Luteolibacter sp. Y139: one gene and its partner. The protein of the gene in region 2 binds, or shares a complex with, the protein of the main gene of each other region. Links are inferred from orthologs where the notes say so. Each region holds a gene or a part of one and is shown on either strand. Other genes may lie near its edges.

Region 1 (3,611 bases), on a different replicon or contig from region 2:
GCTGGGCAAAGGCTTCGCGCTCGCGCTTGCGAAAGCCGGTGCGGATGTCGTTGTCACGAGCCGGACCTTGTCTTCGCTGGATGAGACCGTGGCGGAAGTCGAGGCGCTCGGGCGCGAGGCTTGGCCGGTGGTGCTGGATGTGCGCGACAAGGAAAGCATCGATGCTGCGGCAGAAGCTGCGTGGTCTGCTGCGGGGCATCTCGACATTCTGGTGAACAACGCCGGCTGCAATGTCCGCAAGCCTGCGCTTGAGGTGACGTGGGATGATTGGAATCTGATCCTCGATACCAATTTGCGCGGCGTGTTCTTCACGGCCCAGGCGATCGCGCGACGGATGGTGGAGCGTGGCTACGGGCGGATCATCAATATCGGTTCGGTCACTTGCGTGAATGGCTATGCGGGCCTTGCTCCGTATGGCGCGAGCCGTGGTGGTGTGAAGCAGCTGACGATGAGCCTGGCGGATGATTGGGGGAGGCATGGGATCACGGTGAATTGCCTCGCCCCGGGTTGGTTCAAGACGGCGCAGAATGCGGTGATGTATGAGGATACGGGGTGGGTGGATTATCTGACCGATCGCATTCCGCTGAAACGGCCTGGAGCGCCGGGGGATCTGGATGGGACGCTAGTGTTCCTGGCTTCCGATGCGGGTGCCTATATGACGGGGCAGACGTTGTTGGTGGACGGGGGGATTTCGGTTGGGGCGGTGAAGGCGGTTCCGAAGAAGGCGTGAGGATGATGTGTCGACAGAATGTCGACACTCCTCAAGGTCGCTTGCGCTCCAGCAGGCCCTGCGGTTTCCTCAATTGGTCGCATGCGCAAGATCATCCACATCGACTTGGATTGCTTCTACGCGGCGATCGAGGAGAGGGAGAATCCTTCGCTGCGTGGCAAACCAGTGGGCGTGGGCGGCAGTTCGCGGCGCGGGGTGCTGACCACGGCGAACTACGAGGCGAGGAAGTTCGGTTGCCGGTCGGCGATGCCGGTGTTCAAGGCGTTGCAGCTTTGCCCGCAGCTGATCCTGGTGCCGGTGCGCTTCGACCTCTATCGCGCGGTGAGTGCGCAGGTGCGTGCGATCTTCGGGCGCTTCACGGAGAAGATCGAGCCGCTGTCGCTGGATGAGGCTTATCTGGATCTTTCCCACCTGAATTCCTCGGGGGAATCGGTGGCGCGAGAGATCCGCAATCAGATCCGCGAGGAGCTGGGAATCACGGCATCGGCGGGCATCGGGCCGAACAAGCTCATCGCGAAGATTGCCAGTGATTGGAACAAGCCGGATGGGCAGCATGAGGTCGGGCCGACCGACGTGGAGGCGTTCATGCGGGACCTGCCGGTGGGCAGGCTGTGGGGAGTGGGTGGCAAGATGCGGACGAAGCTGGAGTCGCTCGGCATCAAAACCTGCGGCGACATGCAGCGCTACGACAAGATCGAGATGGCGCGGCGCTTCGGCAAGTGGGGTCTCGAATTGTGGGAGCTATGCCGCGGCATCGATGACCGTGAGGTGGAGCCGCGGCGCATCCGCAAGTCGATCAGCAATGAGAATACCTTCCGGGAGAATCTGGTGACGCTGGATGAACTGAGGTCGCCGTTGCACGCGATGCTGGATGAACTGACGGCGGACCTTACCCGTCATGAGACGCGTGGTATTCGCTCGCTGGTGGTGAAGATGAAGTTCGCGGACTTCACGCGGACTACGGCGGAGAGGGCGCATGCCGTGCTGGAGCCGGAGATTTTCGACGAGCTTCTGGAGGAAGCGTGGCAGCGGGGTGAGGGGAAGCCGGTGCGGTTGTTAGGCGTGGGGGTGCGGTTCCGGGATCCGGAGGGGAGGGAGCAGATGGAGTTGCTCTGACGCGTCGACGGAACGTCGACACCCCTTATCGAGCCAAATACTTGCGGGACTGGACGACGTACTTCTCGGCCCAGGTTTTTACCTTGGCCTGCTCGTCGAGCGAGAGGGTGCGCACGACCTTTGCCGGTGATCCGAGCACGAGAGAGCCTGGAGGGATCACGGTGCCGCCGGTGACGAGGGCGCCCGCGCCGATGATCGAGCGTTCGCCGATCACGGTGCCATCGAGCACGATGGCTCCCATGCCGACGAGCACTTCATCCTTCACCGTGCAGGCGTGGAGGATGGCGGAGTGGCCGACGGTGACGAGTTCGCCGACGTAGCAGCCGTAGTCATCGGCGAGGTGGATCACGGCGTTGTCCTGCACATTGGAGCGCGGTCCTATGACGATTTCGTTGATATCGCCGCGCAGGGTGGTGTTGTACCAGACGCTGCTTTCCTCGCCCAAGGTCACGCGGCCGATGACGTCGGCACTGTTGGCAATGAAGGTGGTAGGATGGATTTGCGGCGTAAAAGACTCGTAGCGCTCGATGGCCATGGCAGGAGAAACGTGGGATGCGTCCGGCATGCTGTCAGCCGCGAATGTGGCGGATTTGCTACCGAACGGAAAGAGACCGATGGGGCAGAACGGGTAGACGGGGCAAGCTAGTCACAAATCCTGACCCCCTTGTGTCGCCGCACGGGCCAGCCTTCACTTTTCCAAGCGAAGCGGTCACGGCGTTTCGATTTAAGGTGGCTGGGAGGAGATCGACGAGCTTCCGCGAGGCAATCGCGGACCACACTTCCCACCGGATCCCCATGACACCGTCTCCACTCAAATCCTCGACACCGTCGATTTCCTCCCTCTCAGGGCTTTCCTCCCTGACCGCCTTGCTCGGCTTCGCGGCCGGCGGCATCGCGACTGCGGCCCCATTCACCACGGGCAACGTTGTGATCTACCGGGCCGGCACCGGCACCGGCAGCTTGGTGAACACCGGCAACCCGGTGTTTCTGGATGAGTACACGCCTGCAGGTGCGCTCGTGCAGTCGATCCCGATGCCGACGGCGGTCTCCGGCTCTGACAAGCGTCTGGTGGTGAGCGGCACTGCCTCGTCCGAGGGCATGATCACGCGGAGCGCCGACGGCAGATACCTTCTCGCCACCGGCTACGATGCACCGATCCCGACCACCGGTGTGGCGAGCACGCCGGCAGCGACCACGAACCGGGTGGTCGCCCGGGTCGATGGGTCCGGCATCGTGAGCACGTCCACTGCGCTCACCGACGCTCCCACGGGCAATAACATCCGCGGAGCGGCTTCGAATGACGGCACCTCCGTCTGGGTTTCCGGCGGCAGCAACGGCGTGCGATACGCGCCCACCCTGGCAACCACCACTTCCACCGATCTTTCCTCGGCCTCGCTGGCAAACTCGCGCGTCTTGTCGATTTTCGGCGGCCAGCTTTACGCGTCGGCCAGTTCGGGAACGAATACCTTCAAGGGTGTCAGCACCGTTGGCACGGGGCTTCCGACCTCGACGGGCCAGACCGTGACCCGGCTTCCCGGCCTGACGGACACGCTTTGCCCGAGTTCCTACGCTTTCTTCCTCGCCGATCTGGATGCGGGAGTGAGCGGCGTCGATACACTTTACATCGCCGACGACACCACCACCGGTGGCGGCCGCGGTGGCGTCCAGAAGTACTCGCTGGTCAGCGGCACTTGGACTGCCAACGGGATCGCGGGATCGGGAGCCGATTCCTATCGCGGGCTCACGGCCAAGGTCAGCGGCTCCA
Region 2 (4,378 bases):
ACACCAACGCGCTCGGCAGCAACCGCACGTGGCCGATCCGCGTCACCCCCGGCGTCAACCGCGGCTACATGTCGAAGTCCAACGGCTACAACGAGCAGACGCTGGACCCGAAGACCTACAAGCTCATCAACTGCACCGCCGCCGCCGGCATCACCGTCTATCGCGGCACGAATTTCCCGAAGGACTATTACGGCATGGGCTTCTCGACCGAGGCCTCGGTCAATCTGGTGAAGGCAATCAAGATCGAGGAGAAGGACGGCAAGCAGAGCGGTACCCATCCCTTCGGCGAAAAGGAATTCCTCGCCTCCACCGACGAACGCTTCCGTCCGGTCAATGTCTACACGGCTCCCGATGGATCGCTCTACCTGGTGGACATGTATCACGGCATCATCCAGCACAAGACCTACCAGACGAGCTACCTGCGCCAGCAGCACTTGTCGCGCGGACTGGACAAGCCGGGCCTCGGCAATGGCCGCATCTACCGGATCCGTAGTACTTCCGGAAAGCTAGAGCCGAAGGTGGACATCGCCGCCCTGCAGGGAGTGGAGCTCGTGAAGATGCTGATGCATCCGAACGCCTGGCACCGCGAAACCGCCCAACGGGTGATGGTGGATCGCAAGGATCCCGCGCTGGTTCCCCTGCTCGCCAAGCTGGCGGCCAGCGGCACTCCCGTGGCACGCGTGCATGCCTTCTGGACCCTCGAAGGCATGGGTGCCTTGAAAGCCGAGCATCTCACCGCGGCACTCCGGGACAAGGATCCCAAGGTCCAGTCGTCGGCACTGTGGGCCTGCACGCGACTTGATGCTGCTGAGCTCTCCAAGCTTGAGGCCGGTCTGGTTACCCTGAAGCCCGCCGCGCCGGAGGCAGCCCCTTACCTGGCCCGCGTGCTCGGTTCGCTGGGCACGGCGAAATCCCTTGATGCCCTCGCGGCGCTGCTGAAGGCCGAGTCCAAGGAGCGGTTCGTTCGAGAAGCGGCGGTTTCCGGCCTGCACGGTCATGAAGCCGAGTTCGCCAAGCTGGCCGATCCGAAGGACAACGCGCTGGTCGCCTGGCTCGACCAAGGCGCGAAGAATGCGACCACCGCTTCCGAAGGCCCATCGCTCAAGGGCGAGGAGCTTGCCTCCTTCAATCGCGGCAAGGCGCTTTTCGCCGGTGAAGCGGTTTGCTTCAGCTGCCACGGCCCGGATGGCGGTGGTGTCACCGCCCTCGGCCCGCCGCTCGATGGCTCGGAATGGGTCACCGGCAAGCCGGAGCGGTTCGTCAGCATCCTGCTCCACGGCATGACCGGCCCGGTCACCGTGGCTGGCCAAAACTACACCCCTACCGCCGACATGCCATCGCTGGGGATCAATCCGATGTTCACTGACCAGAAGCTCGCCGACATCGCGACCTATGTCCGCAACGAGTGGAGCAACAAGGCTACCGCCGTGACACCGGACCTCGTGAAGAAGCAACGCGAAGCCACCAAGGCCCGCACCGGCCGGCCGTGGACGGCGCCGGAGCTGAAGTAACGGACGGCTCTTTCTGATTTACGGCCCGACTGGAGATTCCGGTCGGGCCGTTTTCTTTTGGCAACTCAAGCGGCTGACCAAAAGAAAGCCCGGAGCACCTTGCGGCGTCCGGGCTTGAAAATGGTTGGTGGCTTCTTTAGCCCGTCACGCGCATCGGCATGATGACGTAGAGGAAGCTGCCGTCGATGCGGACCACGCCGGGGCTCATCTCGTCAATCAGATCGAGGTAAACGGTGTCACTCTCGAGGTTGCGCAGCGGAGCCATCAGGAACTCCGGATTGAAAGCGATCTGCATCGCCTTGCCGCCGTAGGCGACTTCCATCGTTTCGCGGGCTTCACCGACATCCGGCGAGTTGGCGGTGACTTCCACGACGTTCGAACCGAAGACGAGCTTCACCGAGTTCGACTTGTCGGAGGACAGGAGCGAGACGCGGCGGACGGTGTCGAGGGTGGATTCGCGTGGCAGCTCGACGCGCTCGGTCGAGTCGCCCGGGATCACCTGGCGGTAGTTCGGGTAGTTGCCTTCGATCAGCTTGCTGATGAGAAGGTGTTCGCCGATGGAGAAGGAGATCTGGCTGTCCGAGAGGCGGATGAGCACTTCGCCGGCATCGCCGAGCAAGCGCTGGAGTTCCTGAACGGCCTTGGTCGGCACGATCACGTCGGTCTCGTGGCTGGCCGGGAAATCGAGGTCGTTCTCGACCATCGCGAGGCGGCGGCCGTCGGTGGCGACGAGCGTCAGCTTGCCGTCACGGAAAGAGGTGTAGATGCCGTTGAGGACGTAACGGGTCTCATCGGTCGAGATCGCGTAGGAGGTCTTCTTAAGGCCGTCGCGCAGTTGCTGCTGCGGCATGCGGAATTCCTTGGCTCCCTCGAAGTCGGGAAGCGGCGGGAAGTCGTCTTGGCCGAGGCCGATAATCTTGAAGAAGGACGGGCCGCTCTGGATCGAGGCGATGTTCTTGGCATCGACGGTGATCTCGACCTCGCTCGCCGGGAGCTCGCGGACGATGTTGACGAGGCGCTTGGCCGGCAGGGTGGTCGCGCCTTCCTTTTCGATCTTGGCTTCCACCGAGCCGGTGATGCCCACATCGAGGTCGGTGGTAGTGAAGGTCAAACGGCCGTTTTTCGCCACCAGCAGCACGTTCGAAAGAATCGGCAGGGTCGTGCGAGTGCTGACCACGTGCTGGACCTTCTGCAGCCCCTCAAGGAGGGCTTCTTTGGAAATGCTGAACTTCATGGGGAAAAGCGGGAGACTCGTTGGCTGGGGGTGATGCTCTCCGCAATCTCCGACCCTTGGCAAGCCAATCTATCGGGAATGCCATGGAAGGTCGCCCGCCTCGGACGACCTCCCGGAATTTCAAAAAATCCCCACCGTTTTCAGCGTCGCAGCGAGGCCTCGATGACCGCGACCGCGTCCCGTGTGGAGAGATCGGCCTCCATTTGTGCCGTGATCCGTTTCACCGCGTGGATAACCGTCCCGTGATCCCGTCCGCCGAAGGCCTCCCCGATCTCCATGAGCGACTGCTTGGTGAGCGTGCGGCTCAGGTACATGGCCACCTGGCGGGGAAAGGCGATGCTGGCCGGACGGCGGCGGCTGGTCATGTCTGCCAGACGAACGTCGAAATGATCGGCCACGGCGCGCTGGATCGAATCGACCGTCACCTGCTTGCCGGTTTCCTCGCGCAGGAGGTCGCGGAGAAGGTGCTCCACGCGCTCCTCGGTCACCCTCTCCCCCGCCAGCGAGGCGAAGGTGGCGACGCGCATCAGCGCACCTTCCAGGCGGCGGACATTGCTGCGGATGCGGTCAGCCAGGAAGCGCATGATGCCCTCCTCGACCTTCACCTTCCACTCGTCGCGCTTCTTCTGGAGGATCGCGAGGCGGGTCTCGAAGACCGGCGGTTGGATCTCCACCGTGAGGCCGCATTCGAAGCGGGATACGAGGCGCGGCTCCAGATTCTTGATCTCGCTGGCCGGGCGGTCGCTGGTGAGGACCACTTGGCAACGGCCATCGAGCAGCGAGTTGAAGGTGTGGAAGAATTCCTCCTGCGAGCGCTCCTTGCCGCCGATGAACTGGACGTCATCGATGAGCATCAGCTCGGCCGTGCGGTAGCGCTTGCGGAAGCGCTCGAGGTCGCCCTTGCGGACGGCGTCGATGAACTCGTTGGTGAACTTTTCGCAGGTCAAATAGACCACGCGGGAAGCAGGCATGCTGCGCAGGAATTCCTGGCCGATCGCCTGCATGAGGTGGGTCTTGCCGAGACCGGAGCCACCGTGAATGAAGAGCGGGTTGTAGCCCGGCCCCTTGCGCTTGCCGACGGCCTCGCAGGCGGCGTGGGCGAACTGGCTGTTCGCGCCGACGACGAAGTTATCGAGCGTGAATTGCGGATTGAGACCGGACGTCTTGAGACGCTTCTCAAAGCTCACTTCACCGCCCATCGGAGCGACCTGCGCCGGGCGAGCCGGCACCGCGCGATCGATGTCCGAAGCAGCGGGCTCGAGGATCTCGGCGAGCTTGTCCTCCACCACCAGCCTCACCCCGCGAACGCCTTCGATCGTCTCTGCCACCGCGGTGGCGAGTTCCGGCATGTAGTTCGTCTCGATCCACACCTGGTGGATGTCATTCGGCACGGCAACGACCGCCTTCGAATCCTCCACCGCCACCAACCGCGAAGCCCGGAACCAACGCTGGTAAGCATCCTTGCTCACCAGACCGCCGAGAACTTCGCAGGTTGCTTCCCATTGTGCAGCCACGTCAGCGATGGCCGTCATTGCATCCTCCTCGAACTCCTCAGATTCCATGTTTGTCACGTGCGTAGTCAAAAAAGGTTTTTGCGCCGAACCACAGCCGGAGGGGAAATTTGGGAGCCCTC

Evidence for each region. The genes of interacting proteins can lie anywhere in the genome.
Region 1: the proteins of dnaN (region 2) and dinB are in contact, whole or in part, in a solved structure (PDB 1OK7), measured with the Escherichia coli proteins. The link is inferred for Luteolibacter sp. Y139 from one-to-one orthologs.

Annotation. Positions count from the first base shown.
Region 1 is NZ_JBBUKT010000001.1:128,131-131,741, reverse strand. What follows is about bases 1-2,828. They hold dinB (DNA polymerase IV), read left to right. Parts: upstream 1-811; coding sequence 812-1,846; downstream 1,847-2,828. Other genes in these bases: WKV53_RS00525 (SdiA-regulated domain-containing protein), read left to right, coding at 2,642-2,828; WKV53_RS00530 (gamma carbonic anhydrase family protein), read right to left, coding at 1,872-2,411; WKV53_RS00540 (SDR family NAD(P)-dependent oxidoreductase), read left to right, coding at 1-730. In the rest of the region: more of WKV53_RS00525, read left to right, coding at 2,829-3,611. UniProt on the Escherichia coli protein: Poorly processive, error-prone DNA polymerase involved in translesion repair and untargeted mutagenesis. Copies undamaged DNA at stalled replication forks, which arise in vivo from mismatched or misaligned primer ends.
Region 2 is NZ_JBBUKT010000008.1:163,982-168,359, reverse strand. The notes cover bases 697-3,508. They hold dnaN (DNA polymerase III subunit beta), read right to left. Parts: upstream 2,746-3,508; coding sequence 1,648-2,745; downstream 697-1,647. Other genes in these bases: dnaA (chromosomal replication initiator protein DnaA), read right to left, coding at 2,886-3,508; WKV53_RS19390 (DUF7133 domain-containing protein), read left to right, coding at 697-1,511. Outside these bases: more of WKV53_RS19390, read left to right, coding at 1-696; more of dnaA, read right to left, coding at 3,509-4,307. UniProt on the Escherichia coli protein: Confers DNA tethering and processivity to DNA polymerases and other proteins. Acts as a clamp, forming a ring around DNA (a reaction catalyzed by the clamp-loading complex) which diffuses in an ATP-independent manner freely and bidirectionally along dsDNA.